Regions from separate parts of the Pseudomonas sp. 05L36 genome, predicted to be linked through region 3. Evidence: predicted binding sites of a transcription regulator. Region 3 holds the regulator's gene; each other region holds the start of a gene.
The links. Region 3 encodes sigma-54, which starts transcription at its own class of promoters, with help from an activator protein. Its sites were predicted from a motif close to ANTGGCATNNANNTTGCTNT; they were not measured.
Positions count from the first base shown of each region.

Region 1: the regulator sigma-54 is predicted to act here: its motif matches at 1,527-1,546, upstream of glnA (type I glutamate--ammonia ligase).
Region 2: the regulator sigma-54 is predicted to act here: its motif matches at 4,466-4,485, upstream of AC1DKH_RS24035 (flagellar hook-length control protein FliK).
Region 4: the regulator sigma-54 is predicted to act here: its motif matches at 2,656-2,675, upstream of glnK (P-II family nitrogen regulator).

Region 1 is NZ_JBFTOU010000010.1:100,006-107,990, forward strand. It holds gene thiI (tRNA uracil 4-sulfurtransferase ThiI) at 1-1,312, opposite strand, end outside; gene glnA (type I glutamate--ammonia ligase) at 1,641-3,047, shown strand; gene AC1DKH_RS13745 (DUF4124 domain-containing protein) at 3,348-3,863, shown strand; gene AC1DKH_RS13750 (DUF4124 domain-containing protein) at 3,860-4,480, shown strand; gene AC1DKH_RS13755 (hypothetical protein) at 4,529-4,687, opposite strand; gene glnL (nitrogen regulation protein NR(II)) at 4,711-5,796, shown strand; gene ntrC (nitrogen regulation protein NR(I)) at 5,793-7,229, shown strand; gene AC1DKH_RS13770 (hypothetical protein) at 7,786-7,985, opposite strand, start outside.
Region 2 is NZ_JBFTOU010000026.1:46,865-54,849, forward strand. It holds gene fliH (flagellar assembly protein FliH) at 1-72, shown strand, start outside; gene fliI (flagellar protein export ATPase FliI) at 62-1,420, shown strand; gene fliJ (flagellar export protein FliJ) at 1,427-1,876, shown strand; gene AC1DKH_RS24020 (STAS domain-containing protein) at 2,023-2,331, shown strand; gene AC1DKH_RS24025 (ATP-binding SpoIIE family protein phosphatase) at 2,337-4,043, shown strand; gene AC1DKH_RS24030 (Hpt domain-containing protein) at 4,074-4,433, shown strand; gene AC1DKH_RS24035 (flagellar hook-length control protein FliK) at 4,534-5,898, shown strand; gene fliL (flagellar basal body-associated protein FliL) at 6,111-6,614, shown strand; gene fliM (flagellar motor switch protein FliM) at 6,624-7,592, shown strand; gene fliN (flagellar motor switch protein FliN) at 7,659-7,985, shown strand, end outside.
Region 3 is NZ_JBFTOU010000006.1:148,842-156,826, forward strand. It holds gene mlaE (lipid asymmetry maintenance ABC transporter permease subunit MlaE) at 1-380, opposite strand, end outside; gene AC1DKH_RS09125 (ATP-binding cassette domain-containing protein) at 380-1,189, opposite strand; gene AC1DKH_RS09130 (KpsF/GutQ family sugar-phosphate isomerase) at 1,466-2,440, shown strand; gene AC1DKH_RS09135 (KdsC family phosphatase) at 2,440-2,964, shown strand; gene lptC (LPS export ABC transporter periplasmic protein LptC) at 2,972-3,544, shown strand; gene lptA (lipopolysaccharide transport periplasmic protein LptA) at 3,531-4,079, shown strand; gene lptB (LPS export ABC transporter ATP-binding protein) at 4,079-4,804, shown strand; gene AC1DKH_RS09155 (RNA polymerase factor sigma-54) at 4,988-6,481, shown strand; gene hpf (ribosome hibernation-promoting factor, HPF/YfiA family) at 6,556-6,864, shown strand; gene ptsN (PTS IIA-like nitrogen regulatory protein PtsN) at 6,877-7,341, shown strand; gene rapZ (RNase adapter RapZ) at 7,344-7,985, shown strand, end outside.
Region 4 is NZ_JBFTOU010000004.1:17,169-25,153, reverse strand. It holds gene AC1DKH_RS05695 (YifB family Mg chelatase-like AAA ATPase) at 1-143, opposite strand, end outside; gene AC1DKH_RS05690 (hypothetical protein) at 416-1,216, opposite strand; gene AC1DKH_RS05685 (hypothetical protein) at 1,319-1,765, opposite strand; gene AC1DKH_RS05680 (accessory factor UbiK family protein) at 2,202-2,462, opposite strand; gene glnK (P-II family nitrogen regulator) at 2,883-3,221, shown strand; gene AC1DKH_RS05670 (ammonium transporter) at 3,257-4,594, shown strand; gene AC1DKH_RS05665 (secondary thiamine-phosphate synthase enzyme YjbQ) at 4,809-5,234, shown strand; gene sutA (transcriptional regulator SutA) at 5,336-5,656, shown strand; gene AC1DKH_RS05655 (HAD family hydrolase) at 5,816-6,517, opposite strand; gene xerC (tyrosine recombinase XerC) at 6,514-7,413, opposite strand; gene AC1DKH_RS05645 (DUF484 family protein) at 7,416-7,985, opposite strand, start outside.

The DNA.
Region 1 (7,985 bases), on a different contig from region 3:
AAAACGGCATCGTTTGTACCTCGATGCCAGCGAGGTCCAGCGGGTCGTCTTCAGCGGCATCCGGGTGACGGATGTCGATGACGATCTGACCGGCCAGCGCTTCGCTGACTTCTTCAATCTGCAAGTCCTGGCCCAGTTCATCGATCACGCGATCGATCGGCACCAGTTTGGCGTTTTCGAGCGCACGCTCGAGTACCGCCATATCGAATTCTTTCTCTTCATGCTCGACGCGATAGCGCTTGGCCGCTGTCTTCGGATTGACCGAGATGACGCCGCAGTACTCCGGCATGTGCCGGGCGAAATCGGCGGTACCGATTTCGATTGCCGTGTCGATAATGTCCTGCTTGTGGCTGGCGATCAGCGGACGCAACACCAGCTTGTCGGTCACGCAGTCGATCACTGACAGGTTTGGCAACGTCTGGCTCGACACCTGGGAGATCGCCTCACCGGTTACCAGCGCCTCGATGTGCAGTCGATCGGCAATTTGGGAGGAAGCGCGCAACATCATACGCTTCAATACTACGCCCATATGACTGTTATCGACTTTGCCGAGAATTTCGCCCAGCACTTCCTCGAACGGCACACTGACAAATAGCACGCGTTGGGAGCTGCCGTACTTCTTCCAGATGAAATGCGCGACTTCCATGACGCCCAGTTCGTGGGCACGTCCGCCCAGATTGAAGAAGCAGAAGTGCGCCATCAGGCCACGGCGCATGATCTGGTAGGCCGCCACGGTGGAATCGAAGCCGCCGGACATCAGCACCAGCGTCTGCTCCAGGGCGCCCAGCGGATATCCGCCGATGCCGTTGTGCTGGCTGTGGATCACGAACAACCGTTGGTCGCGAACTTCGATCCGGACTTCGATTTCCGGAGCTTTCAGGTCGATCCCGGCGGCGCCGCACTCGCGACGCAGCTTGCTGCCGACGTATTTTTCGACGTCCATCGAGCTGAACGTGTGCTTGCCCGCACGCTTGCAGCGCACCGAGAAAATCTTCCCGGCCAGCGCATCGCCGTAGTGGTGTTTGCACTTTTCGGTGATGTCGTCGAAGTCGCCCAGCGGGTACTCGTCGATCTGCAGAAAGTGCGCGATGCCCGGCATGCAGGTCAGGCGCTCACCCATCTCTTTCAAGGCTTTCGGGTCGGTGACGCGGGTTTCCAGCTCGAGATTGTCCCACACGCCGCTCACCACCACGGCCGGGTCCAGATCGCGGAGCACGGCGCGGATGTTTTTGGCCAACTGGCGGATAAATTTCGTCCGGACAGGTCGACTCTTGATGGTGATCTCGGGGAAGACTTTTACGATTAATTTCATGGAAACAGCGCGCGCAGGGCCTGCCGAAAAAGGGGGGCGCGGATTATAGCGGAAATTGCTCAAGGTTTAACCAGTTAATGTGCAGAAGGTTTCGCGCGCACCAAAACAGGTCATTTGTTGAAATGAGCGCCACATTGTAGGGCGGGATTTTCCGCTTTAAGGTACTTTTCCGCCTGACAGGCGTGAAATTGGGGCAAAAAACCCATGCTGGGGCACTGGCATGCAATTTGCTCCCTTGTGAGGCAGGTTGCCTTGGCAGAGTATTCGCGCCGGCATCACCCACATTTAAGGGCATCCATTACCAGCCCGAAGCCACCCGGAGGACACTATGTCGAAGTCGGTTCAACTCATCAAAGATCATGACGTCAAGTGGATTGATCTGCGCTTCACGGACACCAAAGGCACTCAGCACCACGTGACCATGCCGGCTCGCGATGCGCTGGATGACGACTTCTTCGAAGTCGGCAAAATGTTCGACGGTTCCTCCATCGCTGGCTGGAAAGGCATCGAAGCCTCCGACATGATCCTGATGCCGGACGACTCCACCGCTGTTCTGGATCCGTTCACCGAAGAACCGACCCTGATCCTGGTCTGCGACATCATCGAGCCTTCGAGCATGCAAGGCTACGATCGCGACCCACGTGCGATCGCCAAGCGCGCCGAAGAGCACCTGAAAGCCACCGCTATCGGTGACACCGTGTACGCCGGTCCAGAGCCAGAGTTCTTCATCTTCGACCAGGTCAAGTTCAAGTCCGACATTTCCGGCTCCATGTTCAAGATCTACTCTGAACAAGGTTCGTGGATGTCCGACCAGGACATCGAAGGCGGCAACAAAGGCCACCGTCCAGGCGTCAAAGGCGGCTACTTCCCGGTTCCACCGTTCGACCACGACCACGAAATCCGTACCTCCATGTGCAACGCACTGGAAGAAATGGGCCTGACCGTCGAAGTTCACCACCACGAAGTGGCGACTGCCGGCCAGAACGAAATCGGCGTCAAGTTCAACACCCTGGTGAAGAAAGCCGACGAAACCCAAACCCTGAAGTATGTCGTGCACAACGTAGCCGATGCCTACGGCCGTACCGCTACCTTCATGCCTAAGCCGCTGTACGGCGACAACGGCTCGGGTATGCACGTACACATGTCCATCTGGAAAGATGGCAAGAACACCTTCGCAGGCGAAGGCTATGCCGGCCTGTCCGATACCGCTCTGTACTTCATCGGCGGCATCATCAAGCACGGTAAGGCCCTGAACGGCTTCACCAACCCGGCGACCAACTCCTACAAGCGTCTGGTTCCAGGCTTCGAAGCTCCAGTGATGCTGGCCTACTCGGCTCGCAACCGCTCCGCTTCGATCCGTATTCCTTACGTGTCGAGCCCGAAAGCCCGCCGTATCGAAGCACGCTTCCCGGATCCTGCTGCCAACCCGTACCTGTGCTTCGCCGCACTGTTGATGGCTGGTCTGGACGGCATCCAGAACAAGATCCACCCTGGCGATGCCGCTGACAAAAACCTGTACGACCTGCCGCCTGAAGAGGCCAAAGAGATCCCACAAGTTTGCGGCAGCCTGAAAGAAGCCCTGGAAGAGCTGGACAAAGGTCGTGCGTTCCTGACCAAAGGCGGCGTTTTCAGCGACGACTTCATCGACGCTTACATCGCCCTGAAAAGCGAAGAAGAAATCAAGGTACGTACCTTCGTACATCCACTGGAATACGAGCTGTACTACAGCTGCTGATCCGGTAGCGCCTGCGCAAGCGGCGTGACAAAAAGAGGCCTCCTTCGTGGAGGCCTTTTTTATTGCCAATGAATATCGAAAACGCTATGGAACCTTGTAGGAGCTGGCTTGCCAGCGAATGCGGTATGTCAGTCGACGTTTATGTTGAATGGTCAGACGCTTTCGCTGGCAAGCCAGCTCCTACAGGGGTTTTCTGCGCTCAGGATGTCTCGACAAATTACACTCAAATGTTACCTGCTTGGGACAAACACCCAGCCTGGCCTATGCTGCAACCCAATGCTTTCGTTTCCGGTCAATTCCATGGGTCGCGGTTTTCTCTTCATCCTGCTGCTGATCGTTCTGCCCGCCACGGCGCAGATCTACAAGTACACGGACGCCAACGGCGCCACCGCGTACAGCAATCAACCGCCTGACGGCGTCAGCGCCCATCCGGTCGACTTGCCGCCCCTCAACAGCGTCGAGCGCCAGCCTCCCGGCGAGGCCGCACCTGCTGCTGAAGCCGCTCGCAATGAACCGCCCCACAAGGCCTATGAAGTACTGGCGCTGACCGGCCTGCCCACCACCGAAGCCCTGCGTGCCAACAACGGCACGTTCACCATAACGGTACTGATCAAGCCGCGCCTGCAAGCCCCCCACCTGTTGCAGCTACTGCTGGACGATCAGCCCTACGGCCAGCCAGGCAATGTGCCGACCCTGCAACTGGTGAACATCGATCGCGGCGAACACCGTCTCGCCGTACAAGTGATCGACGGGGAAAACGTTGTGCAGCAGAGCCCTGCGGAGACATTCACTGTACAGCGGGTGCACAAGCCTTGAAGGCGTGGCTACTGATCACCTGCCTGATCGCCCTGCCCGCCTCGGCAGAGGTCTTCATGTATGTCGACGCCCAGGGCAATCGGGTTTTCACCGACCAGCCCAAATCCGGCAACGCCAAGCGTGTACCGCTGACAATGAGCAATCGAATAGCGGCCAACCCCAACAGTGCAGCGCCGTTGCTTGCCCAGAGCAGTCCCGAAGTACAAGCGCTGCTCCACTATGAGGTGCTGCGCATCCTGATCCCGGAACCCGACGCAACCATCCGCAGCAATACCGGCGAAGTCATCGTCAGCGCCACCAACGAACCCGCCCTGCAACCCGGTCACAGCTACCGGTTGCTGCTCGACGGCCAGCCCACCGCCGAACCCGGCCTGAGCCCGGTGTTCCCATTGAGCAACATCGATCGCGGCAGCCATACCCTGTCGGTGGAAATCCTCGACGAACAGGGGCGCATCGTCGAACGCACCGCCAACCAACCTTTCCACATGCAGCGCACGTCTCTCGCCCAGAAGCGCAAGATCAAACCCTGCACTCTCGAAGACTACGGCCAGCGGCCGGAATGCCAGCTCAACAACAAACCCGCCGAAGAAAAAAATCCATTCTTGCGACTGTTCTAACCTCGTTCAGGTTTGCGCACTATATTGGTGCAATTGCTTGCACCGTACTCACATCCCAACCCATTTTGGTTCGAAAGTACCCGCCAAAGCTGGCAAAGCGCCACGCAAACGAGCGTCAAACGCCCGTTTCAGGCGCTGAACGCTTCTTTTCGGAGCCTTGGTTTGGTTTTTGCATTTTGCCCGTACCAGCGCTTTTTTCTTGCGCATGCTCTGCCCTAAAAGAGGTCCCGATGACCATTAGCGACGCACTCCACCGTTTGCTACTCGACAACCTCACCACTGCCACCATCCTGCTCGACGCCGAACTGCGCCTCGAGTACATGAACCCGGCGGCGGAGATGCTGCTGGCCATCAGCGGTCAACGCAGCCATGGGCAGTTCATCAGTGAGTTGTTTACCGAATCGACCGAGGCGCTGAACTCGTTGCGCCAGGCCGTCGAACAAGCTCACCCGTTCACCAAGCGCGAAGCCATGCTCACCGCCCTCACCGGCCAGACCCTGACCGTCGACTACGCGGTAACACCGATTCTGAGCAACGGCGACACGATGCTGCTGCTCGAAGTCCACCCTCGTGACCGCCTGCTGCGGATCACCAAGGAAGAAGCACAGCTATCGAAACAGGAAACCAGCAAGATGCTGGTGCGCGGCCTTGCCCATGAAATCAAGAACCCCTTGGGCGGGATTCGCGGCGCGGCACAATTGCTCGCCCGGGAGCTGCCGGAAGAAAGCCTGCGCGACTACACCAACGTCATCATCGAAGAAGCCGACCGCCTGCGTAACCTGGTGGACCGCATGCTCGGCTCCAACAAGCTTCCATCGCTGGCCATGTGCAACGTCCATGAAGTACTTGAGCGTGTCTGCCATCTGGTGGAGGCCGAAAGCCAGGGCTGCATCACCTTGGTGCGCGATTACGATCCAAGCATCCCCGACGTCCTGATCGACCGCGAGCAAATGATTCAGGCCGTGCTGAACATCGTGCGCAATGCCATGCAGGCCATCAGCAGCCAGAACGAACTGCGCCTGGGTCGCATCAGCCTGCGCACACGCGCCATGCGCCAGTTCACCATCGGCCATGTACGTCATCGCCTGGTGACCAAGATCGAGATCATCGACAACGGCCCGGGCATTCCTGCGGAACTGCAGGAAACCATCTTTTTTCCCATGGTCAGCGGTCGTCCGGACGGTACCGGGCTGGGCCTGGCCATTACCCAGAACATCATCAGCCAGCACCAGGGCCTGATCGAATGTGACAGCCACCCCGGCCACACCACTTTCTCGATCTTTCTGCCACTGGAACAAGGAGCCACATCGACATGAGCCGTAGTGAAACCGTGTGGATCGTCGATGACGACCGTTCTATCCGTTGGGTCCTGGAAAAAGCCCTGCAGCAGGAAGGCATGACCACGCAAAGCTTCGACAGCGCCGATGGTGTGATGAGCCGCCTGGCGCGCCAGCAGCCGGACGTGATCATTTCCGACATCCGCATGCCCGGCGCCAGCGGCCTGGACCTTCTGGCGCGGATTCGCGAGCAGCATCCACGGCTGCCAGTGATCATCATGACCGCTCACTCCGATCTGGACAGCGCTGTCGCGTCCTATCAGGGCGGCGCCTTCGAGTACCTGCCCAAGCCGTTCGACGTCGACGAAGCTGTTTCCCTGGTCAAACGCGCCAACCAGCACGCCCAGGAACAACAAGGCCTGGAAGTCGCCCCGACCCTGACCCGCACCCCGGAAATCATCGGCGAAGCGCCGGCGATGCAGGAAGTATTTCGCGCCATCGGGCGCTTGAGCCACTCCAACATCACCGTACTGATCAATGGCGAATCGGGTACCGGTAAAGAGCTGGTGGCCCACGCCCTGCACCGTCACAGCCCGCGGGCAGCGTCGCCGTTCATCGCGCTGAACATGGCGGCGATCCCCAAAGACCTGATGGAATCCGAACTGTTCGGCCACGAGAAAGGCGCGTTCACCGGCGCGGCCAACCTGCGGCGCGGGCGCTTCGAACAGGCTGACGGCGGCACGCTGTTCCTCGATGAAATCGGCGACATGCCGGCTGACACCCAGACCCGCTTGCTTCGCGTACTGGCTGATGGCGAGTTTTACCGCGTCGGCGGTCATGTGCCGGTGAAGGTCGATGTGCGCATCATCGCTGCGACTCACCAGAATCTGGAAACCCTGGTGCATGCCGGAAAATTCCGTGAGGACTTGTTCCATCGCCTCAACGTGATCCGCATCCACATCCCGCGCCTGTCGGACCGTCGCGAAGACATCCCGACCCTGGCCAAGCACTTCCTCAGCCGCGCAGCCCAGGAGCTGGCCGTCGAGCCAAAGCTGCTGAAAAGCGAAACCGAGGAATACCTGAAGAACCTGCCGTGGCCCGGCAACGTGCGGCAGCTGGAGAACACCTGCCGCTGGATCACGGTGATGGCTTCGGGTCGCGAAGTGCACATCGGCGACCTGCCACCGGAGCTGCTGAGCCTGCCACAGGATTCGGCGCCCGTGACCAACTGGGAGCAGGCCCTGCGCCAGTGGGCTGACCAGGCGCTGGCCCGTGGTCAGTCGAGCCTGCTCGACAGCGCCGTGCCGGCCTTCGAGCGGATCATGATCGAGACCGCCCTCAAGCACACCGCCGGCCGCCGCCGCGATGCCGCCGTGTTGCTGGGCTGGGGGCGCAACACCTTGACCCGCAAGATCAAGGAATTGGGGATGAAGGTGGATGGCGGGGATGATGATGAGGGGGATGAGGGCTAATCAGCCTCTAGTACTTCGCTGATCGTTAGACCCAATCGCGAGCAAGCTCGCTCCCACAGTGGATTTTCGGTGTTTTCACTATCGTGTAGACACCATCGAACCCTGTGGGAGCGAGCTTGCTCGCGATGCTTTTTGGGTTGTCAGTGCACCGCCGCAATGCACCGTGAACCGCAATCGCGCACAAAAACAGCGTCGAAACCCTGCCTGCGTTCGCAATCGAACCCCTATCGCAAAAACACGAAAGCCCCGGATTACGGGGCTTTCGGCGTTTATACGCAGCTTTCTGTTTCAACTTGTTAAAACCTGGCACGCCCCCTGCAATAACCCTATCAAGTGAATCAGTTCACCTACCCGGTTTCGGGGACCTTGGTACAGGCAGGCCGGGGATTCCCCTCTTTACACCGGGCTCACACCGCATCCGCGACGAGCCCAGCCGTTTTGGGGCCCTTGATACAGGCAGGTCAGGGGTTCCTTCTTTACACCAGGCTCAAACCGCACTCGCGACGAGCCTCCCGTTTCGGGAACCTTGGTACAGGCAGGCCGGGGATTCCCTCTTTTATTGCTCCCGGAGATGGATCTCCAGCCGCCAGCGGTCATCGACCTCGCTACCGGCCCACTCGCCCTGCAGGGGCCGGGCCGCCACCAGTGTCAGCAACACCCCCCCATCGCTCAAACGTACCCGCCAGTTCACGTCCTTGCCGCCGAGCTTGAGCTGGCCTTTCTGCGCCTTGCCCTCGGCGCCAAACAGCAGCGCAA
Region 2 (7,985 bases), on a different contig from region 3:
TTGAGCCTGGAACTGCCGGTCGACAGCAAGCCTGCTGCCGCGCCAGTAGCGGATGTGCCTGATGCGCCTTGAGCGCACCAGCTTCGCCAGGCGCCTGGGCAGTTACGCCGAGGCGACTACGCTTGCCGGCGCGCCGATCCTTGAGGGCCGCTTGCTGCGCATGGTCGGCCTGACCCTCGAAGCCGAAGGTCTGCGCGCCGCCATGGGCAGTCGCTGCATGGTCATCAACGACGACAGCTATCACCCCGTGCAGGTCGAAGCCGAAGTGATGGGTTTCTCCGGCAGTAAAGTCTTTCTGATGCCGGTCGGCAGCGTCGCTGGCATCGCACCCGGTGCCCGCGTAGTTCCCTTGTCCGATACCGGGCGTTTGCCGATGGGCATGAGCATGCTCGGGCGGGTGCTGGATGGCGCCGGCCGTGCACTGGACGGCAAGGGCGGGATGAAGGCCGAAGACTGGGTGCCAATGGATGGCCCGACCATCAACCCGCTCAAGCGCGAACCGATCAGTGAACCGCTGGACGTGGGCATCCGTTGCATCAACGGCATGTTGACGGTCGGGCGCGGCCAGCGGCTGGGCCTGTTTGCCGGTACCGGTGTCGGTAAATCGGTGTTGCTGGGGATGATGACGCGCTTCACCGAGGCCGACATCATCGTCGTCGGGCTGATCGGTGAGCGAGGCCGTGAAGTTAAAGAGTTCATCGAGCACATCCTCGGTGAAGAGGGGCTCAAGCGTTCAGTGGTGGTGGCGTCCCCGGCGGACGATGCGCCGCTGATGCGGCTGCGCGCGGCGATGTATTGCACGCGCATCGCCGAGTATTTCCGCGACAAGGGCAAGAATGTCCTGTTGCTGATGGACTCCCTGACCCGTTTCGCCCAGGCCCAACGGGAAATCGCCCTGGCCATCGGCGAGCCGCCGGCGACCAAGGGCTATCCGCCGTCGGTATTCGCCAAGCTGCCGAAACTGGTGGAACGGGCCGGTAATGCGGAGAAGGGCGGTGGTTCGATCACCGCGTTCTACACCGTGCTGTCCGAAGGCGATGACCAACAGGACCCGATTGCCGACTCGGCACGGGGCGTGCTCGACGGGCACATCGTGCTGTCCCGGCGCCTGGCCGAAGAGGGGCATTACCCGGCCATCGATATTGAAGCGTCCATCAGTCGGGTGATGCCGGCGGTGGTCTCGTCGGAACACATGGCCCGTGCGCAATATTTCAAGCAATTGTGGTCGCGGTATCAGCAGAGTCGCGACCTGATCAGCGTCGGCGCCTATGTCGCCGGCGGAGATCGCGAGACCGATCTGGCGATTTCCCTGCAGCCGCAATTGGTCAAATACCTGCGTCAGGGTCTCAACGACAGCATCAGCCTGGGTGAAAGCGAAGCGTATCTCGCCTCGATCTTCGCGCCCGCGGCGGGCGGTTAAGCGATCATGGCCCTGAGTCGGGCAGGAAGGCTGGCGCCGGTGGTGGAAATGGCCGAAAAGGCCGAGAAAACCGCGGTCCAGCGCCTGGGGCACTTTCAGGGGCAAGTGCGTTTGGCACAAAGCAAACTCGCCGACCTTGAAGCCTTCCGTCTCGACTATCAGGAACAATGGATCGTACGCGGCAGCGGTGGCGTCTCGGGCCAATGGTTGCTGGGTTATCAGGGCTTTCTCGCGCAACTGGGCACGGCCATCGACCAGCAGCGGCAAAGCCTGGCCTGGCATCAGAACAACCTGAACAAGGCGCGGGAAACCTGGCAGCAGGCGTTTGCCCGGGTCGAAGGTTTGCGCAAGCTGGTTCAGCGCTATGCCGATGAGGCGCGGGCGCTTGAGGACCGGCGCGAACAGAAACTGCTGGATGAGTTGTCCCAGCGCTTGCCGCGTCAGGATCCGTATTAGAAGATCGCAGCCTGCGGCAGCTCCTACATGAGAATGCAATCCCCTGTAGGAGCTGCCGCAGGCTGCGATCTTTTGATCTTGCTCCTATTCCCACCAAGTGCTAAACCTTCTACACGTACGTTCTCCAAAGACAAGGAAGCCATTGAATGCCAGTCGTTACCGAAGTGTCCCCTGATGGGCAAAAGTTGACGATATCGGTCAAAGGACGATTCGATTTCGCCAAGCATCAGGAATTTCGTGAGTCCTATGAGCTCCCCGAGGGCAAAATGCCGAGTTCGATCGTGGTCGATTTGAAAGATGCGACCTACCTCGACAGCTCTGCGTTGGGCATGCTGCTGTTGCTGCGCGATCACGCCGGTGGCGACGACTCCGATGTGCGCGTCGTCAACAGCAATACCGACGTGCGCAAAATCCTCGCCATCTCCAACTTCGACAAGCTGTTCGACATCAGTTGATTGCCATGCAGCCACTGGAGCCGCTGAAGATCCTGATTGCCGAGGACAGCGCCGCCGATCGCCTGTTGCTGTCGAGCATCCTGCGCCGCCTGGGGCACGAAGTGCTGACGGCGGCCAACGGTGCCGAAGCGGTCGACACGTTTCGCCAGCAGCAACCACACCTGGTGTTGATGGACGCGATGATGCCGGTGATGGACGGCTTCGAGGCGGCCCGGCAAATCAAGGCCCTGGCCGGGGAAACCCTGGTGCCGATCATCTTCCTCACCTCGTTGTCCGAAAGCGAAGCCCTGGCCCGTTGCCTGGAAGTCGGCGGTGACGACTTTCTGGCGAAGCCCTACAACCAGGTGATTCTCGCCGCCAAGATCAAGGCGATGGATCGCTTGCGGCGCTTGCAGGAGACCGTGCTGCAACAGCGTGATCAGATCGCCCGGCACCACGACTACCTGCTCAACGAGCAGCGTGTGGCCAAGGCCGTTTTCGACAAGGTGGCGCACTCCGGCTGCCTGAATGCCGCTGCGAATATCCGTTATCTGCAATCGCCCTATGCGCTGTTCAACGGCGATCTGTTGCTGGCCGCGTTCACCCCGGCCGGCGACATGCACGTGCTGCTGGGCGACTTCACCGGCCACGGTCTGCCGGCGGCGGTGGGCGCCATGCCCCTGGCCGAAGTCTTCTACGGAATGACCGCCAAGGGCTATGGCCTGGCGGAAACCCTGCGCGAGATGAATGCCAAGCTCAAGCGCATTCTGCCGGTGGACATGTTCTGCTGTGCCACGTTGCTGTGTCTGAGTTTTCAGCGTCATTCAGTGGAGGTCTGGAACGGCGGCATGCCCGACGGTTATCTGCATTGCATTGCCAGTGGCGAGCGAACGCCTCTGCCGGCGCGGCACCTGCCTTTGGGGGTGCTGAGTCCGGAGTCCTTCGATGAGCGTACCGAGGTGTTTCCCATGGCGCTCGGGGATCGGGTTTTCCTGTTGTCCGATGGGGTGATCGACACCTGCGACGCCAATGACCAGTTGTTTGGCGTGCAGCGATTGCAGCAGGTGTTCGCCGCCAATCGCCAGCCGGATGCGCTGTTCGAAGAGATCGAGCATGCGCTGCGACAGTTTGGCGGTGAAGCGCGCGACGATGTCAGCATGGTCGAAATCAGCTTGCTGGAGCCGGCGCAGATCACGCCGCCGGCGTTGGTCTACTCCGACAGCGGCCAGTCGTGCCCGCTGGACTGGTCGGTGAGTTTCGAGTTTCGCGCCGCCACACTGAAGCGTTTCAACCCCTTGCCTTATCTGTTGCAATTGCTGCTTGAGGTCCATGGTCTGCGGGGCCAGAGCGGTGCGCTCTACAGTGTGCTGGCGGAACTCTATTCCAATGCGCTGGAGCATGGCGTGCTGGGGCTGGACTCGAGCCTCAAGCGCGATGCATCGGGTTTTGCGCGTTATTATCAGCAGCGTAATACCCGTCTGGACGAACTTCAGGAAGGCCATGTACGGTTGCATTTGCAGGTGACGCCAACAGACGACGGCGGTTGCCTGACCATTCACATCGAAGACAGCGGCAAGGGTTTCGATGTCGAGCGGGTGATGAAAAGACCTGTGGATGACATCCGCCTGTCGGGACGTGGAGTCAGTCTGATCCGCCAGTTGGGGCGTAATGCCCGCTGGACCGACGATGGTCGAAGTGCACGTGTGGAGTTTATCTGGAAGGCTGCGCAGTAATCCGCGCATTCTTGATCAAGGAGTGAGCAAATGAACGACAAAAACGACAAACATGTGGATCGCGGCGTGCTGAGTGCATTGCAGGAAGTGATGGAAGAGGGCTATGCGGATTTGCTGGATATCTTTCTTGCGGACTCCGAAGCGCGCATTAACGTCTTGCGAACGACTGACAGTACTGCACTGCTCGTTGCAACCGCCCATAGCTTCAAGGGCAGCAGCAGCAATATGGGTGCAGTCAGGCTGACCGAGCTCTGCCATCAACTTGAACAGCGGGCCAAAGATTTGCCATGTGCCGCCGTTCAGGAACTGGTCGGCGAAATCGACCGCGAATTCGCCGCTATCCGGCCTCTGTACGAAGCTGAACGACAGCGTTGCCCAGCGAAAATCTGAGCATGCGCTGCATTTTGTCTCCTTCGAGTGAAACTGGCTCGACCTTTGCATTTAACTCGTCCAACTGTACTTACGAGCCCCGTGCAGCGGAGACTGTTTCATGCCCGTTACCCCCAATATTCTGCTTCAGGCCTCCAGGCAGGCCAAGATTCAAGCGGCCTGCGCCAATCCTCCGGCGCTGACCGCTGAGCCTGGGGACAAGGCCGCAAGCTTCGCTCATGTCTATGCCAATCAGGCCCGGAACAAGCCCAATGCGTCGGCGGATGCCTCGGTCAAGCCGAGTCGCGAAAAAAGCTCCGATGTCGCCGGAGAAAAAGACGCTGGCGACGACAAGTCTGCCGCCGGGGAGCCGGTGGTTGCCGATGGCGGCAAATCCTTGCCTTCCGATACGCCGGTGCAGGCTGACGACAAGACCGCCGACAATGAGGCGTCAGATGTCGACCGTGCTCCGGTCGTCGATACCGCACCGCTCGATCCGGCGCTTGATCCCTCGTTGCAGCAAGCCGTACAGCCAGTAGTCACTGCGCCAGCGCCGGCAACACCTGCCGCGGCCAACATTGTGCCGCCAACGGTTGACACGCCGGTTGCCGCAGCAATCACCGTGACAGCCACACCGGCACAGGCTGCTGCTGACGGCGATTTCGATCCCGAGGCCGATCCGCTCGACGCCCTGCCAGCGTTACGCCTGGCAATGGAGCAGAGCGGTCACGTTTCGGCTTCCAGTCAGGCGCAGCCCAAGGCTGCGCCGACACAGGCACAAGCCCAGGCTGATGGTGAGCTGACACCGGCGCAAAACTTTGCCGCCGGCATGGCGACCCTGCTGGATGTTCAGGCCGACAAGAACAGCACCAGCCAAGGGGATGACAAGGCTTTCAGCGGGTTGCTCGATGACGGCCTGAAAGACCTCAAGTCCGCCAGCAGCGACACCCGTGTCGATGATTTCGCCAACCGTCTGGCCGCGCTGACCCAGGCGGCCACACCGAAGACCGCCAATGCCTTGCCGGTGAACCAGCCGATCGCCATGCATCAGAGCGGGTGGACCGAAGAGGTGGTGAACCGGGTCATGTACCTGTCCAGCGCCAGCCTCAAGGCGGCGGACATCCAGTTGCAGCCCGCTGAGCTCGGGCGCCTGGACATTCGGGTGAACATGGTTCCCGATCAACAGACCCAGGTTACGTTCATGAGTGCGCATCCGGGTGTCCGTGAGGCGCTGGATGGCCAGGTCCATCGCTTGCGCGACATGTTCGCGCAGCAGGGCATGGGGCAGGTCGATGTCAACGTGTCGGACCAGTCCCGTGGTTCGCACCAAGGGCAGGAACAGGCCCGGCAAAGCCAGAGCGGGCGGACCAATGCCAGCGGCGGTCGCCTCGATTCAATGGATGACGACGTGGCCCCGGGCGTCGCTGAAGTGGCTGCCAATACCACCCGCGTGATCGGCTCCAGTGTGGTCGATTACTACGCCTGATCAAAGCCATCACTCCAATCGTTCCCATGGCATGGGAACGAACCCTCTTAGGAGCGAGCTTGCTCGCGATGGAGTTAAACGATGACGAGGGCCATCTGAATAAACGCGGCGCTCTCACGTCTTTCGCGAGCAGGCTCGCTCCTACATGGCATAACACTTGCTCTTGCCTTGCCGTGCGACTGTGAAAACCCGATTAGTGACGGATTATTGGCATGGCGAAGAGCGACGCAGCAGTAAAAGACCCCGCAACCAAAGGCAAACTCAAGCTGATTATCGTGATCGTGGTGGCCCTGCTGCTGGCGATCGGTGTGTCCGTGGGGGCGACCTGGTACTTCATGCACAGCGCTCAGAGCAAGCCTGCCGCCGCCGAGGCGCAAGTCGCTGCCGTCGGCAAACAGCCAGCGATTTTCGAGTCGATGGCGCCGGCCTTCGTGGCCAACTTCAACCAGAACGGTCGCCAGCGCTACATGCAAGTGAGCATCACCATGCTCGGTCGCAATCAGGCGGATCTGGATGCGCTCAAGGTCCACATGCCGGTGATCCGCAATAACCTGGTCATGCTGTTCTCCGGGCAGGACTTCGCGACTCTCGCCTCGCCGGTCGGCCAGGAAATGCTGCGGCAGAAAGCCACCGCCAGCGTCCAGGAAGTGGCGCAGAAAGAGCTCGGCAAAGTGGTGATCGAACAGTTGCTTTTCACTAATTTCGTACTGCAGTAGGAACACGACATGGCCGTGCAGGACCTGCTGTCCCAGGATGAGATCGACGCGCTGTTGCATGGCGTCGACGATGGTCTGGTACAGACCGAAAACGCTGCCGAACCCGGCACCGTCAAAAGCTATGACCTGACCAGCCAGGATCGCATCGTCCGTGGACGCATGCCGACCCTGGAAATGATCAACGAGCGTTTCGCCCGCTATACCCGCATCAGCATGTTCAACATGCTGCGTCGCTCGGCGGACGTGGCGGTCGGCGGCGTGCAGGTGATGAAGTTCGGCGAATACGTGCACTCGCTGTATGTGCCGACCAGTCTCAACCTGGTCAAGATCAAACCCCTGCGCGGCACCGCGCTGTTCATCCTCGACGCCAAGCTGGTGTTCAAGCTGGTGGACAACTTCTTCGGCGGTGACGGCCGGCACGCCAAGATCGAAGGGCGTGAATTCACCCCGACCGAACTGCGTGTGGTGCGCATGGTGCTGGAGCAGGCGTTCGTCGATTTGAAGGAAGCCTGGCAGGCGATCATGGAAGTCAACTTCGAGTACATCAACTCGGAAGTGAACCCGGCCATGGCCAACATCGTCGGCCCGAGCGAGGCCATTGTGGTGTCGACCTTCCACATCGAACTCGATGGCGGTGGCGGCGACCTGCACGTGACCATGCCGTACTCGATGATCGAGCCGGTGCGCGAAATGCTCGACGCCGGCTTCCAGTCGGACCTCGACGACCAGGACGAGCGCTGGGTCAACGCCCTGCGCCAGGACGTGCTGGACGTCGACGTGCCGATCGGTGCCACGGTGGCCCGTCGTCAGTTGCGCCTGCGCGACATCCTGCACATGCAACCGGGGGATGTGATCCCGGTCGAGATGCCGGAAGAAATGATCATGCGCGCCAACGGCGTGCCGGCCTTCAAGGTCAAGATGGGCTCGCACAAGGGCAACCTGGCGTTGCAAGTGATCGAGCCGATCGAGCGCCGTTGACCGGCGCTCGTACCCATTCGCGATTAACCGAATTCTGAATTTTTGCTCGCCGAGGACACTGACAATATGAACATGCAGGACGATCAGGCACTGGCCGATGAATGGGCTGCGGCCCTGGAAGAAACCGGCGATGCCGGGCAGGCCGACATCGACGCTTTGCTGGCCGCTGACTCCGGCAGCTCCGCGTCCAACCGCCTGCCAATGGAAGAGTTCGGCAGCGTGCCGAAAAACAACGATCCGGTCAGCCTCGAAGGCCCGAACCTGGACGTGATCCTCGATATCCCGGTGTCGATTTCCATGGAAGTGGGCAGCACCGACATCAACATCCGCAACCTGCTGCAACTGAACCAGGGTTCGGTGATCGAGCTCGATCGCCTGGCTGGCGAGCCGCTG
Region 3 (7,985 bases):
ATGTTGCCGATTTCGGCGGTCAACGCCGAACCTGCGCGCCCGGCGAACAGCAAGGCAGTCACCACCGGCCCCAGTTCACGCAGCAGCGTCAGGGCAACCATCTGCCCGACAGCCTGCTCCGAACCATAGCTGGAAAGAATGTTGAAGCCCTGCAGCGCCAGCACCATGCCGATGAACACCCCGGAGACCACAATGATCACCAGGGACATCACGCCCACCGAATGCAGCTGCTTGACCAGCAGCCCGAAGGCGCCACCGATACCGCCCCGGCCGAGCAAGGCATGGAACAGGAACAAGCTCGAACGCCCGAACACCGCCAGCGCATCGATGCCGGCCTGGCCGAAGCGGCGAACGCGTTCTATCAATGAAATTCTGCGCATCAGCGCTTCCCCAGAAGATCTGCGCGGTAATCCGTCGCTGGAAAGTGGTACGGGACCGGGCCGTCGGGTTCGCCGGTCATGAACTGACGAATGCGCGGTTCATCCGAGTTCATCAACTCGTCCGGCGTCCCCTCCCCCAGCACCTGACCATCGCCCACCACATAAATGTAATCGGCAATGCTCGCGGTCTCGGCCAGGTCATGGGACACCACGATGCTGGTGATGCCCAGCGCATCGTTGAGCAAACGAATCAGGCGCACCAGAACGCCCATTGCGATGGGGTCCTGGCCGACAAAGGGCTCGTCGTACATGAGGATCTGCGGGTCGAGCGCAATCGCCCGGGCCAGCGCAACACGGCGTTTCATGCCGCCGGAAAGCTCGTCGGGCATCAGGTCGATGGCACCGCGCAAGCCCACAGCCTGCAGCTTGAGCAGGACGATGTCGCGGATCATTTCATCCGGCAGTTGCGTATGGACCCGCAACGGAAAGGCGACGTTCTCGAAGACATCGAGGTCGGTGAACAGTGCGCCGCTCTGAAACAGCACGCCCATATGCTTGCGCGCATCGAACAGGTCGCTGCGCGACAGTTTTGGCAGATTCTGACCGTTGACCCAGACTTCGCCCCTGGTAGGCCGCAACTGGGCACCCATCAGACGCAAAAGCGTGGTCTTGCCACACCCGGAAGGCCCCATGATGCCGGTGACCTTGCCGCGCGGGATACGGATATCGACATTATTGAAAATGCTGCGCGCACCGCGCTTGAAGGACAGTCCCTTCAGCTCGACCGCGTAGGCGTTATCGGCACTCATCTAAACTCCTTGCGATGCAGCCTCTCACTCGGACGCCTGGCTTCCTGACGAAAGCACATACCTCCCGGGCAGGCCGAACTGGCGGCGAACTATATCACTGCAAAGGCTGCGCGCCCAAGGCCAAAGCCGGGGCAAGTTCAACTGCATGACGGGTTGAAAGCGCCATTTAGAAGGTTTCCCGCAACAGGTAATGACAATGCGCGACGAACTTGCGTGAGGGATTCGATCATTACCGTTATAATCGCCGACTTTTCATCAGGCTATACGATTTCTGACATGAGCCAATCCAGCGACCTGATTCAATCAGCACAACGCACCATCCGCCTCGAGGTAGAAGCCGTGCAAGGCCTGCTGCCCCATATCGATGCTGATTTCGTACGCGCTTGCGAGATGATTCTGGCCAGCAAGGGCCGCGTGGTCGTGGTCGGCATGGGCAAGTCGGGGCACATCGGCAACAAGATTGCCGCGACCCTGGCCAGCACCGGCACCACGGCATTTTTTGTGCACCCGGCAGAAGCCAGCCACGGCGACATGGGCATGATTACCCGCGACGACATCATTCTGGCGCTCTCGAATTCCGGCTCCACCAATGAAATCGTGACCCTGCTGCCGCTGATCAAGCGCCTGGGCATTCAATTGATCAGCATGACCGGCAATCCTGACTCCGCGCTGGCCAAGGCCGCCGAGGTCAACCTGAATGTTCACGTCGAGCACGAAGCCTGCCCGCTGAACCTGGCACCAACCTCGTCGACCACCGCCGCCCTGGTCATGGGCGACGCCCTGGCAGTCGCGCTGCTGGAAGCCCGTGGCTTTACCGCCGAAGACTTCGCCTTTTCCCATCCCGGTGGTGCCCTGGGCCGACGCCTGCTGCTGAAAGTGGAAAATGTCATGCACGCAGGCCAGGAACTGCCGCAGGTCCAGCGCGGCACCCTGCTCAAGGATGCCCTGATGGAAATGACCCGCAAGGGCCTGGGCATGACCGTCATTCTGGAAGCCGACGGCAAACTGGCCGGAATCTTCACCGACGGCGATTTGCGCCGCACACTGGACCGCAGTATCGACATCCACAACGCCATCATCGACCAGGTCATGACGGCCCATGGCAAGACCGCGCGCGCCGAGATGCTCGCTGCCGAAGCGCTGAAAATCATGGAAGACCATAAAATCAACGCATTGGTCGTGGTCGACAGCGAAGACCGCCCGGTCGGCGCCCTGAACATGCACGACTTGCTGCGTGCAGGAGTAATGTAATGAGTGCGGACCTGCTGCAACGCGGTAAACAGATCAAACTGGCGGTGTTCGATGTCGATGGCGTGCTGACCGACGGGCGCCTGTACTTCCTCGAAGACGGCAGCGAATTCAAGACGTTCAACACACTCGACGGCCAGGGCATCAAGATGCTGATGGCCGCCGGCGTGCAGACCGCCATCATCAGTGGCCGCAAGACTCCGGTGGTCGAGCGACGAGCCAAAAACCTCGGCATCCCGCATCTCTATCAGGGTCGTGAGGATAAACTGGTGGTACTCGACGAACTGCTGGCCCAACTCAACCTGAGCTATGAACAGGTGGCCTACCTCGGCGATGACCTGCCGGACCTGCCGGTGATTCGCCGCGTCGGCCTGGGCATGGCGGTGGCCAATGCCGCCAGCTTCGTGCGTGAACACGCTCACGGCATCACCCTCGCCCGTGGTGGTGAAGGTGCCGCTCGCGAATTCTGCGAACTGATCCTGCGCGCCCAGGACCGCCTCGATGCGGCCAATGCGGCGTACCTGTGAGCCCACTATGCTGAGCAAAAAGTTTCGCAACACCCTGATGTACAGTTGCATCGCGGCGATATTCGCCGCGGCTGGCTACTGGAACATCAGCCCGGAACGCTTCCTCGACAAGCCGGTAACGCCGGTCGATGAAAGCGCGATCGACTATTACGCCATCAACGCCCACAGCGTGCAGTACCTGCCGGACGGCAAGCTGCAATATGATCTGGTGTCCGACAAGGTCGAGCACCTGAAAGCGACCGAGGTGACATTGCTGACCAACCCCGACCTGAATGTGTTCCGCGGCACTGAATTTCCGTGGCACGTCCAGAGCCTGCACGGCGAGGTCAACCCTGATGGCACACAGGTCGAACTGATCGATGACGTGCGCATCACGCGCTTCGACGAGAAAAACCGTAAAACCCTGATCACCAGCACCCGCATGACCGTGTTCCCGCAGCAGCAATATGCGCAGACAGAGCAAGACGTTAGAATCGACGGCGCTGGCGGTGTATCGACTGGCAAGGGAATGAAGGCGTATTTGAAAGAAAGCAGGATACACCTGCTATCGAACGTAAGAGGACAGTATGAGGCTCGTTAAAACCCTCCCGATTTTGCTCAGTCTGGGCGCAGCACTGGGAAGCGTGAGCGCCTGGGCTCTGCCGGAAGATCAACAGCAGCCTATCCGCATTCAGGCCGACGATGCCCAACTGGACGACAAGCAAGGTATTGCCATCTATACCGGTGACGTGATCATTACCCAAGGTACGATGAAGGTTACCGGCAACAAGGTGACCATGACCCGCACCCCGAATGGCGACATCGACGTGGTTACCTCGGTGGGCAACCTGGCCTACTTCGAGCAACTGCAAACGGCGGGCGACACCAAACCCGTCCAGGGCTGGGGTGTGACCATCCAGTACCACGCAACGCAAAATCGCGTTGTGCTGATCGACAAGGCCAAAGTCATCGACAAGGACAACAACACCACCCAAGGTGAGAAAATCGTCTACGACACCGAGAAGAAGCTGGCCAGCGCCGGTCGCGCCACCGGCAGCAAGGTGACCGAGTCGCGTCCGCGTATCGACATGGTGATCCAGCCGAAGAAGAAAACCGACGAGAAAAAGGCCCAGTAATGGCAACTCTGAAAGCTCAGCATCTGGCCAAGAGCTACAAGAGCCGCCAGGTCGTGCGCGACGTCAGCCTGTCCATCGACAGCGGTCAGATCGTCGGCCTGCTTGGCCCGAACGGCGCCGGCAAGACCACCTGCTTCTACATGATCGTCGGTCTGGTGCAGGCCGACCAGGGCCGCGTCCTGATCGATGACCTGGACATCAGCCACCAGCCGATGCACGGCCGCGCAAAGGCTGGTATCGGCTACCTGCCGCAAGAAGCATCGATCTTCCGCAAACTGTCGGTGGCCGACAACATCATGGCCATCCTCGAGACCCGCAAGGAACTCGACAAGGCCGGTCGGCGCAAGGAACTGGAAAGCCTGCTGCAGGAATTCCACATCAGCCACATCCGCGACAACCTCGGCATGAGCCTGTCTGGTGGTGAGCGCCGTCGCGTGGAAATCGCCCGAGCCCTGGCCACCAACCCGAAATTCATCCTCCTCGACGAACCCTTCGCCGGCGTGGACCCGATTTCGGTCGGGGACATCAAGCAGATCATTCACCACCTCAAGGCCAAAGGCATTGGCGTGCTGATCACCGACCACAACGTTCGTGAAACCCTGGATATCTGCGAAACCGCCTACATCGTCAACGACGGCCAACTGATCGCCGAAGGCGACGCTGAAACCATCCTGGCCAACGACCTGGTGAAGGAAGTGTACCTGGGCCACGAATTCCGCCTGTAAGACACCGAGGTGCGAGACTGGTCGACGAGCGCTTGTCTCGATAAAAAACAACTCTTTTTTATTGTTACAGTGCTCTAGGCAAACACGACAGTTTCAGGCATATAATTTGCTTATGTTTGGCGCCCCGGCGCCCTGTAGTGGATGGCGCGTGTGCGCCGGCGAATAAGGTGTTAAGCCCCTGCCATGAAACCATCGCTAGTCTTGAGAATGGGCCAGCAGCTGACGATGACACCGCAGCTGCAACAGGCTATCCGCCTGCTCCAATTGTCGACCCTGGACCTGCAACAGGAAATCCAGGAGGCCCTGGAGTCCAATCCGATGCTCGAACGCCAGGAAGAAGGCGACGACTTCGATAACACCGACCCCTTGGCCGACAACGCCGAACAGAAGCCCAACACCGACATCCAGGAACCCTCCTACCAGGAAACCGCCCCGACGGTTGATAACCTCGATGAGGGTGACTGGAACGAGCGCATCCCCAACGAACTCCCCGTCGACACCGCGTGGGAAGACGTTTACCAGACCAGCGCCAGCAGCCTGCCCAGCAATGACGACGACGAGTGGGACTTCACCACCCGTACCTCGGCCGGCGAAAGCTTGCAAAGCCACTTGCTGTGGCAACTGAACCTGGCCCCGATGTCCGACACCGATCGCCTGATCGCCGTGACCCTGATCGACTGCATCAACAATCAGGGCTACCTGGACGAAACCCTCGAGGAAATCCTCGACGCCTTCGATCCGGAACTGGACATCGAACTGGACGAAATCGAAGCGGTCCTGCATCGCATCCAGCAATTCGAGCCCGCCGGCATCGGCGCCCGCAACCTGGGCGAATGCCTGCTGCTGCAATTGCGCCAGCTACCCGCCAAGACCCCTTGGCTGGCTGAGGCCAAGCGCCTGGTCACCGATTACATCGACTTGCTTGGCAGCCGCGACTATAGCCAACTGATGCGCCGCATGAAGCTCAAGGAAGATGAACTACGCCAGGTCATCGAGCTGGTCCAGAGCCTCAACCCGCGCCCGGGTTCGCAGATCGAGTCCACCGAAGCCGAGTATGTCGTTCCTGACGTTATCGTGCGCAAGGACAACGAGCGCTGGCTGGTGGAGCTGAATCAGGAGTCGGTGCCACGGCTGCGGGTCAACGCCCAGTACGCCGGTTTCGTGCGCCGCGCCGACACCAGCGCCGACAACACGTTCATGCGCAATCAGTTGCAGGAGGCCCGCTGGTTCATCAAGAGCCTGCAAAGCCGCAATGAAACCCTTATGAAGGTTGCCACCCAGATCGTCGAGCATCAGCGTGGTTTCCTCGAATATGGCGACGAAGCCATGAAGCCGTTGGTCCTGCATGACATCGCCGAAGCGGTCGGCATGCATGAGTCGACGATTTCACGGGTGACCACCCAGAAGTTCATGCACACCCCCCGGGGCATTTATGAACTGAAGTACTTTTTCTCCAGTCACGTCAGCACCTCCGAAGGCGGCGAATGCTCGTCCACGGCGATCCGCGCGATCATCAAAAAACTGGTTGCCGCGGAAAATCAGAAAAAGCCATTGAGTGACAGCAAGATCGCTGGTTTACTGGAGGCACAAGGCATTCAGGTGGCTCGCCGCACCGTCGCCAAGTACCGCGAATCCCTCGGGATCGCGCCTTCGAGCGAACGCAAGCGGTTGATGTAGAGCCACGCCACAGCGTTCCAGTGGCAGGCATTTCTGCCTGCCGCTTTATGCACTGGCAACGAAGGAGAAGCTGTATGCAAGTCAACATCAGTGGACACCAACTGGAAGTGACCGAACCTCTTCGCACCTACATCGGCGAAAAACTCGAACGATTGGAGCGACATTTCGACAAGATCACTAATGTGCAGGTCACGATGACCGTCGAAAAACTGAAGCAGAAAATCGAAGCCACGCTGCATATTCCCGGGAATGAAGTGGTCGCCAACGCGGAACATACCGATATGTACGCCGCGATCGACGCACTCACCGACAAGCTGGATAAACAACTCAAAAAGCATAAGGAAAAGACCCAGAGCCTCCTCCAGGGTGCAACCGGTCGTTAACACTCCCAACCCATGATCCGACTTGAAAGTATCCTGACCCCCGGCCGTTCCCTGGTGAACGTGCCGGGCGGCAGTAAAAAGAAAGCCCTCGAGCAAATTGCCAATCTGATCGCCCGCGAAGTGCCGGCCCTGGAGATGCAAGATGTCTTCGAGGCACTGATTGCCCGTGAAAAACTCGGCTCCACCGGTTTTGGCAACGGCATCGCTATTCCACACTGCCGTCTCAAGGGCTGTGTTTCACCCATCAGTGCATTGATGCACCTGGACGCCCCTATCGACTTCGACGCCATCGACGGCGCGCCGGTTGACTTGCTGTTCGTATTGCTGGTCCCGGAAGCCGCCACCGATGCGCACCTTGAGCTGCTGCGACAAATCGCCAGCATGCTCGACCGCAAGGAAGTTCGCGAAAAACTGCGTAATGCTGCAAGCAACGAAGCCCTGTATCAGGTTGTCCTGGACGAGCAAAACGGTCAGTAATCATGCGCTTGATCATCGTCAGTGGCCGTTCCGGCTCAGGTAAAAGTACCGCCCTCGACGTTCTTGAGGACAACGGCTACTACTGCATCGACAACCTGCCTGCCGGTCTGCTGCCGGAACTGGCCGAACGAGCCTTGATTCATACCGAGCTGCTACAGCCGCTGGTCGCCGTTTCCATTGATGCGCGCAACCTGCCCAGCCACCTGTCACGCTTCCCCGATCTGCTCGAAGAAGTCCGCAACCGCCACATCCAGTGCGATGTGCTGTACCTGGATGCCGACGAAGAAACCTTGCTCAAGCGCTTCTCGGAAACCCGCCGTCGTCACCCCCTGACCAACGCCAACCGCTCGCTGGCCGAAGCCATCAGCGTCGAGAGCGACCTGCTCGGGCCGATTGCCGACCTCGCCGATCTCAAGATCAACACCACCAGCCTGAACCTGTACCAGCTGCGCGACGCCATCAAACTGCGTCTGTTGAATCAGCCCGAGCCGGGCACTGCGTTCCTGGTGGAATCCTTCGGGTTCAAGCGTGGCATGCCGGTGGACGCCGACCTGGTGTTCGATGTGCGTTGCCTGCCCAACCCTTACTGGAAACCGGAATTGCGCGAGCAGTCCGGGCTCGATCAACCGGTTGCCGAATACCTG
Region 4 (7,985 bases), on a different contig from region 3:
CGGTCCTTGCTTTCCTTCACCGCCGCCTCGGGCAGGCCGACCATGGTCAGCGACGGCAAACCATTGGCCAGATGGACTTCAACAGTAACGGCTGGCGCCTCCACGCCGACCTGGGCGCGGCTGTGGACGATGGAGAGGGACATGGTCGTTCCTTGAGCTAAACGGGGGCCGCTTCCTGCGGGTTTTTGAAGGGTAGTCGTGGAGTCTTGCCGGAGAGGACGGAAACTTTCGCAGAATGTTGCTGAGGTCACGATCTGTAACATCAGCCAAACGCTGCGTTCGGCTGCGGTGGCAAATCCACCTCCTGAGCAATCGCACTACTCAACGCTGTTTGCGAGTTGCATAAGGAGTGTCTGCAAAACATATCGCAGGTATTTGATTTCTCGAATTTATTCTGCGTGCAAAATCAAATAATTTATGTTGAAGCAGCTTCTTTGGAAGAGGTTGTGTCGTCAAACAAACTACTGTCACCGTCCAGGATTTTGCTGGCGAAGCGCTCGGTATCCATCTTTTTTTTGCCTTCTGCGATATTCGTAAAATAGTTGAAGTCTAAATCTATCCAGTCCTTGAGTTTGGTTTCGTAGTTGTTTGGATACTGTGCTTGCTCCACGGGAGGCAGGCCCTTGTAATGGTCAAGGACATTTTGGAAGAAGTTGGTAAGCTTTCCAGTGCTGTTATATTCAAATTCTGCTTGGGCCACCACTTTCTGTCGCCATGCAAATTCTTGTTTGGCCGATTCTTCCAATGCTGCCCGTCTTTCATTGACGGTAAAGGTGCTGCTGCCATCGTAGGTTATTAAGGCCAGTTGATCCATGGGCATCCCCGAAAACGGATTTTTGCCGAGCCCGTTTGTATACTGTGTCGCACTTTTGGCGCGCGCTAGTAATGTGGAATTATCTGTGTCGGGAGCTTCAGAGTCGTATTTTAATTTATTGGCAGTATAATTAGCACTCTCCAATTCGTTGAATGTGTTTTTAGCTATCGAACTCAGTTCCATTTTAGTCAGGCGTACATCCCGGGCCTGCGCACGTACTGAGGCTTCGCTCAATTGGCTCGCTAGCGTGGAAACGGTACTGCTATCTCGTGCGTTGCCATACGGGCCCTGGGGGCTACTTTGGTTGACACCTGGGTTTTTGCTGGGAGTCGCTGTCAGTTTTTTAGTTCCAGCCAGCGTTTGGCCGCTGTTAACTGCAGAATTGTTTAGTGAATTAAACATTTTTTGCAACTCCCATGTTTGATGACTAAAATATAATCTATCGCCTGATAATATTGATACTTATGCAAGATTTTGCAAACCACTTAAGGCCCGCAACATGCTTCATTTCATGGTGATTACTACTGACCAGGCATAGGAGGACGGATTTGTTCTAGTTACCTTGATGTTGCAGGTGGCGCCGCCGCTAGGCGTTGCCGTATTATTCCATTTTGGGATTTTGGTCGCGCCTGGGCCAACAGTCTCCACAAATGTAGTTAGATAAATACATTTCTTTCTACCCATTTGATATCGCAAATTAGCATAGTTGTGGCCAGGAAACATCCGGCTTTGTATGGTGTACGTATCCGAGCCATTTGCAATTACGGACTCTTGTGGAGTAGGTGATGCGTTTACTTTTGTTATAACCTCATTGTTGGTTGTGGGGGTGTACGTAGCGGTCTGTGTTCCAAGGTTCTTGAATGTGACTGTCACAGGCGGCCCGGCGACAGCTGAACTTATGTGAAATGCAGTCAGCGCGAAAGCCGCAATTAAAGACTTATACAGTTTCATGGGTGTTGCTCCTTGTGGTGTTGGTAACAGCATTCCATTTAGAAGATTTTGTTCATCGCAAACTATTATCCAAGCCATGTAGCATGGGCTTGAACTTTCTCGAGCGGGTGCAGCTCCCGCATTCGAATGAAGGAAACTGCCTCTGATTTTCGTCAAACGAATCGGGTGGCAGTGATGCGCGGGTTGGCGAACCGGTGCCTCCGGAAAAAACCGGCAGACCCGAAGGTCTTCAGCTGAGAGTGAGCTTAGGAACCGGAGCTTTGCGACGCAATCGGACGGCGAATGAGATCTTTGTAGGAAGTTGCCGGGATTCTTGCGGGCTTGAAGATCACAGACTGCGGCAATTCCTACAGGTGATTCTGAAGGTCGTTCCGACCTTATCGCGAGCAAGCTCGCGCCCAAATTGGATCGGGTTTGATGGTGGGAGCTGGGGGGGTTACTCGGTCGGCGGATTCAGCTTCGCTTCCAGCTCCGCCACCTTCGCCTCAAGGCTCTCCAGCCGCGCCCGAGTGCGCGCCAGTACAACCATCTGGCTATCGAATTCTTCCCGACTCACCAGATCCAGTTTGCTGAAGCCACTTTGCAGCAACATTTTGAACTGGCTTTCGATTTCTGCTTTCGGCAGAGGCGTGTCGCCGCTGAAGAGGCGGGAGGCGGTACCGGTGAGGGCGTCGAGGAAGTCTTTGGGCGCGAGCATGGGCAATGTCCTGGAAACAATGGCGGGCAGTGTATCACGCAGTGTCTATAGTTCTTTGCGCAGGCGAAGGGCGCACACTTTTCGCGCATGGGGACGGACGGCGTCGCACCGTTATTGTGCGTAACCCGGCGAGTGTTGTTGCGATATGGCGGACATCTGCCGGCAAAAGATTGAAAACTATGAGTTTTGTGGAGATGGCAAGGTTTCTGCTTAGATGCTGGTGACCCATGCACTGATGCAGTCGCTGTGACGAATGCAGTGCGCCAAGCGAAACACGGGGGAGTGCTTCGTGAGGAGCGGTTAGCTGGCGTCGAACGGGCAGGTAAGGCCGACGATGCGTTACAAAGCCAGGCACTGCGCTTAGACTTGAGACGGGTTTGTTTTCCTGGGGCAAGTTCACCAATTCGGGAGAGAGTTTTCATGAAGCTAGTCACTGCCATCATCAAGCCGTTCAAGCTGGACGACGTACGCGAGTCGCTGTCCGAGATCGGCGTGCAGGGCATTACCGTCACTGAAGTCAAAGGCTTTGGTCGGCAGAAGGGTCACACCGAGCTGTATCGCGGCGCGGAATACGTGGTCGATTTCCTGCCCAAGGTGAAGATCGACGTCGCCATCGACGACAAGGATCTGGACCGGGTAATCGAGGCCATCACCAAGGCTGCCAACACCGGCAAGATCGGTGACGGCAAGATCTTCGTGGTCAATCTGGAACAGGCGATTCGCATCCGTACCGGCGAAACCGATACCGACGCTATCTAAGCCGCCACAAACCCAACGCCCCAGGAGAAAACAATATGACTCTGCGTAAATTCGCAGGGCTAGGAGCCCTGTTGTCCATCGTAATGCCCAGCCTTGCCTTGGCGGCAGACGAAGTGGCGGCACCCGTCCTCAACTCCGGCGATACCGCCTGGATGATGACCTCTACAGCCTTGGTGCTGTTCATGACCATTCCCGGCCTTGCGCTGTTCTACGGCGGTATGGTCCGGTCGAAAAACATTCTTTCCGTGATGATGCAGTGCTTCGCCATTACTGGTCTGATCAGCGTCCTGTGGGTCATTTATGGCTACAGCATCGCGTTCGACACCACGGGCATGGAGCAGGGCGTCATCAACTTCAACTCGTTCTTCGGCGGCATGGGCAAGGCATTCCTCGCCGGCATCACGCCTGCCAGCCTGACCGGTCCTGCGGCGCTGTTCCCCGAGGCGGTGTTCGTCACCTTCCAGATGACCTTCGCGATCATCACCCCGGCGTTGATCGTCGGCGCCTTCGCCGAGCGGATGAAGTTCTCCGCGATGCTGGTTTTCATGGGCGTGTGGTTCACCCTGGTTTACGCGCCGATTGCGCACATGGTCTGGTCCGGTAACGGCGGCCTGTTGTGGGACTGGGGTGTTCTGGACTTCGCCGGTGGCACGGTGGTGCACATCAACGCCGGTGTGGCCGGTCTGGTTGCCTGCCTGGTGCTGGGCAAGCGTAAGGGCTTCCCGACCACGCCGATGGCGCCGCACAACCTCGGTTACACCTTGATGGGCGCGGCCATGCTGTGGGTCGGCTGGTTCGGTTTCAACGCCGGTTCCGCCGCTGCGGCCAACGGCACCGCCGGTATGGCGATGCTGGTGACGCAAATCGCTACCGCCGCTGCGGCGCTGGGCTGGATGTTTGCCGAGTGGATCACCCATGGCAAACCTAGCGCACTGGGTATCGCTTCGGGCGTGGTTGCCGGTCTGGTGGCAATCACCCCGGCTGCCGGCACCGTTGGCCCGATGGGCGCGCTGGTCATCGGTCTGGCGGCTGGCGTGGTGTGCTTCTTCTGCGCCACCACCCTGAAGCGCAAGCTTGGCTATGACGACTCCCTGGACGCCTTCGGCGTGCACGGTATCGGCGGTATCCTCGGCGCAATCCTGACCGGTGTGTTCGCAGCGCCGTCCCTGGGTGGCTTCGGCACCGTCACCGACATCGCCGCACAAGTGTGGATTCAGTGCAAAGGCGTGGGCTTCACGGTGATCTACACCGCGATCGCCACATTCATCATCCTCAAGGTGCTGGATGCGGTCATGGGCCTGCGCATTAACGAAGAAGAAGAAGCGGTCGGCATCGATCTGGCGCTTCACAACGAACGCGGCTACAACTTGTAAGCACGCGCATAAAAAACTTGCCCGGCTTGCCGGGCATTTTTTTGTCTGAAATTTGTCGTTGGAGGAACAGCTGAATGGTTTTTTCCTACAGGTTTTGCGATGTTTGCGTCGGGTGTTTTTGTGCGGTCGAAGGCTTACAGGATTGAAGGAATATTAGGGCCTTTGTTTTTTCCCAGAGCGCGCTAGAATGCGCCCCGAACGTGCGGAGAACTGTATGTGGCAACAGACTCTGATTACCTTGCGGGCGAGGCCTCGGGGCTTTCATCTGGTAACGGACGAGTTACTCGCCGGCCTGCCTGAACTCAAGGCGTGTCGGGTCGGTCTGTTGCATTTGTGGCTGCAGCATACCTCGGCGTCGTTGACCCTCAACGAGAACGCCGATCCGGCGGTACGTCGCGACTTCGAACGATTTTTCAATCGTCTGATCCCACAAGGAACAGACGGCTATGAGCATAACGACGAAGGCCTGGACGACCTCCCGGCGCACTTCAAGGCCAGCGTGCTTGGCTGTCAGCTCAGTTTGCCGATTTCGGCAGGCCGGCTGGCGTTGGGGACCTGGCAAGGCGTTTACCTGGGCGAGCACCGTGATCATGGCGGTGCCCGCAAAGTCCTCGCCACCGTGCACGGTGAAGAGGCATAACCGCTGGTCAGCAGCGGCTGTTGATTTTTTTCCGGCAGCCTTCGACAGAGGGCAAAGCTGGGCTATAACTAATCTGCTTTTCGCAAGTCATGAGGTAGAACATGAGCGACGATGATCTGGAAAACGACGACCTCGAAGTAGGCGACGACGAAACTGAAGAAGGTCTGGAAGCAGCGGCGGAAGACGTCGCTGAAGACGACGGCGGTGATGCGCCGGTTCCGACCGCCAAAGGCAAGGCCAAGGCAGCGGTATCGGTCGATGAGCTGCCGAGTGTCGAAGCCAAGAACAAGGAACGCGATGCTCTCGCGCGGGCCATGGAGGAGTTTTTGGCCAAGGGTGGCAAGGTGCAGGAAGTGGAGGCCAATGTGGTCGCCGATCCGCCCAAGAAGCCAGACAACAAGTACGGCAGCCGGCCTATCTGAGCCTGCTACCCGCTTGCTGAAAAAGCCCGCCGTCGCTGCGGGCTTTTTCGTGCCTCATGGAAAAGCAAAAGATCGCAGCCTTCGGCAGCTCCTACAGGTATACGCAAATTTCTGTAGGAGCTGCCGAAGGCTGCGATCTTTGTGAAATCACCCTCGAAACTAAACGGTATTCCACCGCGCCAGCAACGCCGGCAAATCGGTCAGGCTGCGAATCTCCGCATCCGGCAACCGTTCGGCTTCCCAGACCTTGCCCGCCGGGTTGAACCAGATCGCCCGCATTCCCGCCTGCTGCGCACCGGCAATATCGTCTCCTGGATGATCGCCAATATGCACCGCCGTTTGAGCGGTCGCACCACCCCGTTGCAACGCCTCATGAAACAGTCGCGCATCGGGTTTGGCGATGCCGATGTCTTCGGCACACAACGCAAACTTGAAGTAGTCCGCCAGCCCCAGCCGACGCACATCGGCGTTGCCATTGGTGACCACGCCGAGGGCGTAATGGTTGGCGAGGATTTCCAGGGTCGGTTCGACCTCCGGAAACACATCGATCTGATGGCGAGCGTGCAGAAACACTTCAAAACTCTTGTCCGCCAGATCCGACGCCTCGTGATGTCCGTAACCGGACTCTTCCAGCGCATGGAACAGCACTCGCCGACGCAGGGCGCTGATGCGGTGCTTGAGGCTTGGCTCGTTGCTCAATACGCGCTCACGAATAGCCCACAGATGCTCCACCGGCACCGCGCCCAGGTTGGGTGCGTGCTCGGTCAGCCATTCACGCAAAACGGCTTCGGCGCTGACGATCACGGGGGCGGTGTCCCACAGAGTGTCGTCGAGGTCGAAGGTGATCAACTGAATGCTCATGAATCGTCGCCCTTAATGCGTTTGGCCCGTGGGTGGGCGCTGTCGTAGACCGTGGCCAGATGCTGGAAGTCCAGGTGGGTGTAGATCTGCGTGGTCTTGATGTCCGAGTGGCCGAGCAGTTCCTGCACCGCGCGCAGGTCCTGGGAGGATTCCAGCAAATGGCTGGCAAAAGAGTGCCGCAGCATGTGCGGGTGCAGGTTCTGCCCCAGTTCGCGCTCACCCGCAGCCTTGACCCGCACCTGGATCGCCCGCGGGCCGAGACGCCGGCCTTGCTGGCTGACAAACACCGCATCGTCTGCCGGGTTGGCCATGGCCCGCAGAGGCAGCCACTGTTCCAGCGCCTCGCGGGCCTTTTTGCCTACCGGCAGCAGGCGGGTCTTGCTGCCTTTACCGAGTACCTGGACCATGCCGTCAGCCAGGTCGAGTTGATCGAGATTGAGCCCCGTCAGCTCCGACAGCCGCAGCCCGGAGGAATAGAACAACTCGAGAATCGCCTGATCCCGGCGAGCCAGAAAGTCATCCTCCACACCACCTTCCAGCAGTTGCAAGGCGCGGTCGGTATCGAGGGTTTTCGGCAGACGGCGTTCGCCTTTGGGTGGTGCGAGGCCATTGGCCGGATCGTGGTCGCACAGGCCTTCGCGGTTCAGGTAGTGATAGAGCCCGCGAACGGCCGACAGCAATCGCGCCAGGCTACGGGACGATTGACCCTGGGCATGCAGGCGGGCAATCAGGCTGCGCAGGCGCTGGATGTCCAGCGCCGCCCAACTGCCGATGCTCTGTTTGACGCACCAGCCCAGCACTTTATCGAGGTCGCGGCGGTAGGCCGACAGCGTGTGCGGCGACACTTGCCGCTCACTGCGCAGGTGTTCGCAGTAAGCGTCCAGTTGCCGTTCCATGTTCAGCGTACCGAGCGCAGGGAGTTGTTGACCCGTGGCAGCACGCGACCCATGACTTCAGCGATGTAGCTCAGGAACAGGGTGCCCACCGAGCTTTTGTAGTGCTGCGGATCACGGCTGGCGATGGCCAGGATGCCGTGGATGCCTTGGTGGCTGATGACAACGACCGCGGTGGAGCCAATCTGCTTGCGCTGTTCTTCACCGAACAGGAAGTCCAGTTCGTGCTCGCGCAGGCTGCCGCTGACGCTTTTGTCTTCCGAGAGCAAGCCGCCGATGGCCACTTGTGCTTCGGCGTGAGTGGCCCAGCGGCCGACCGGCATGGCGTTGTCGCCGAGCAGGATGAGGCTGACGAAGGGCACCTGGAACTCTTGGCGCAGACTGTCTTCGACGCACATCACCACGTCTTCGAGGCTGGCGGCATCCATCAACGCCAGGATCAGGCGACGGGTCTTGTCGAACAGCCGGTCGTTGTCCCGGGCCACGTCCATCAAATGCGAAAGGCGATGACGCAGTTCAATGTTGCGGTCGCGCAGGATCGTCATCTGTCGTTCCACCAGCGACACGGTATCGCC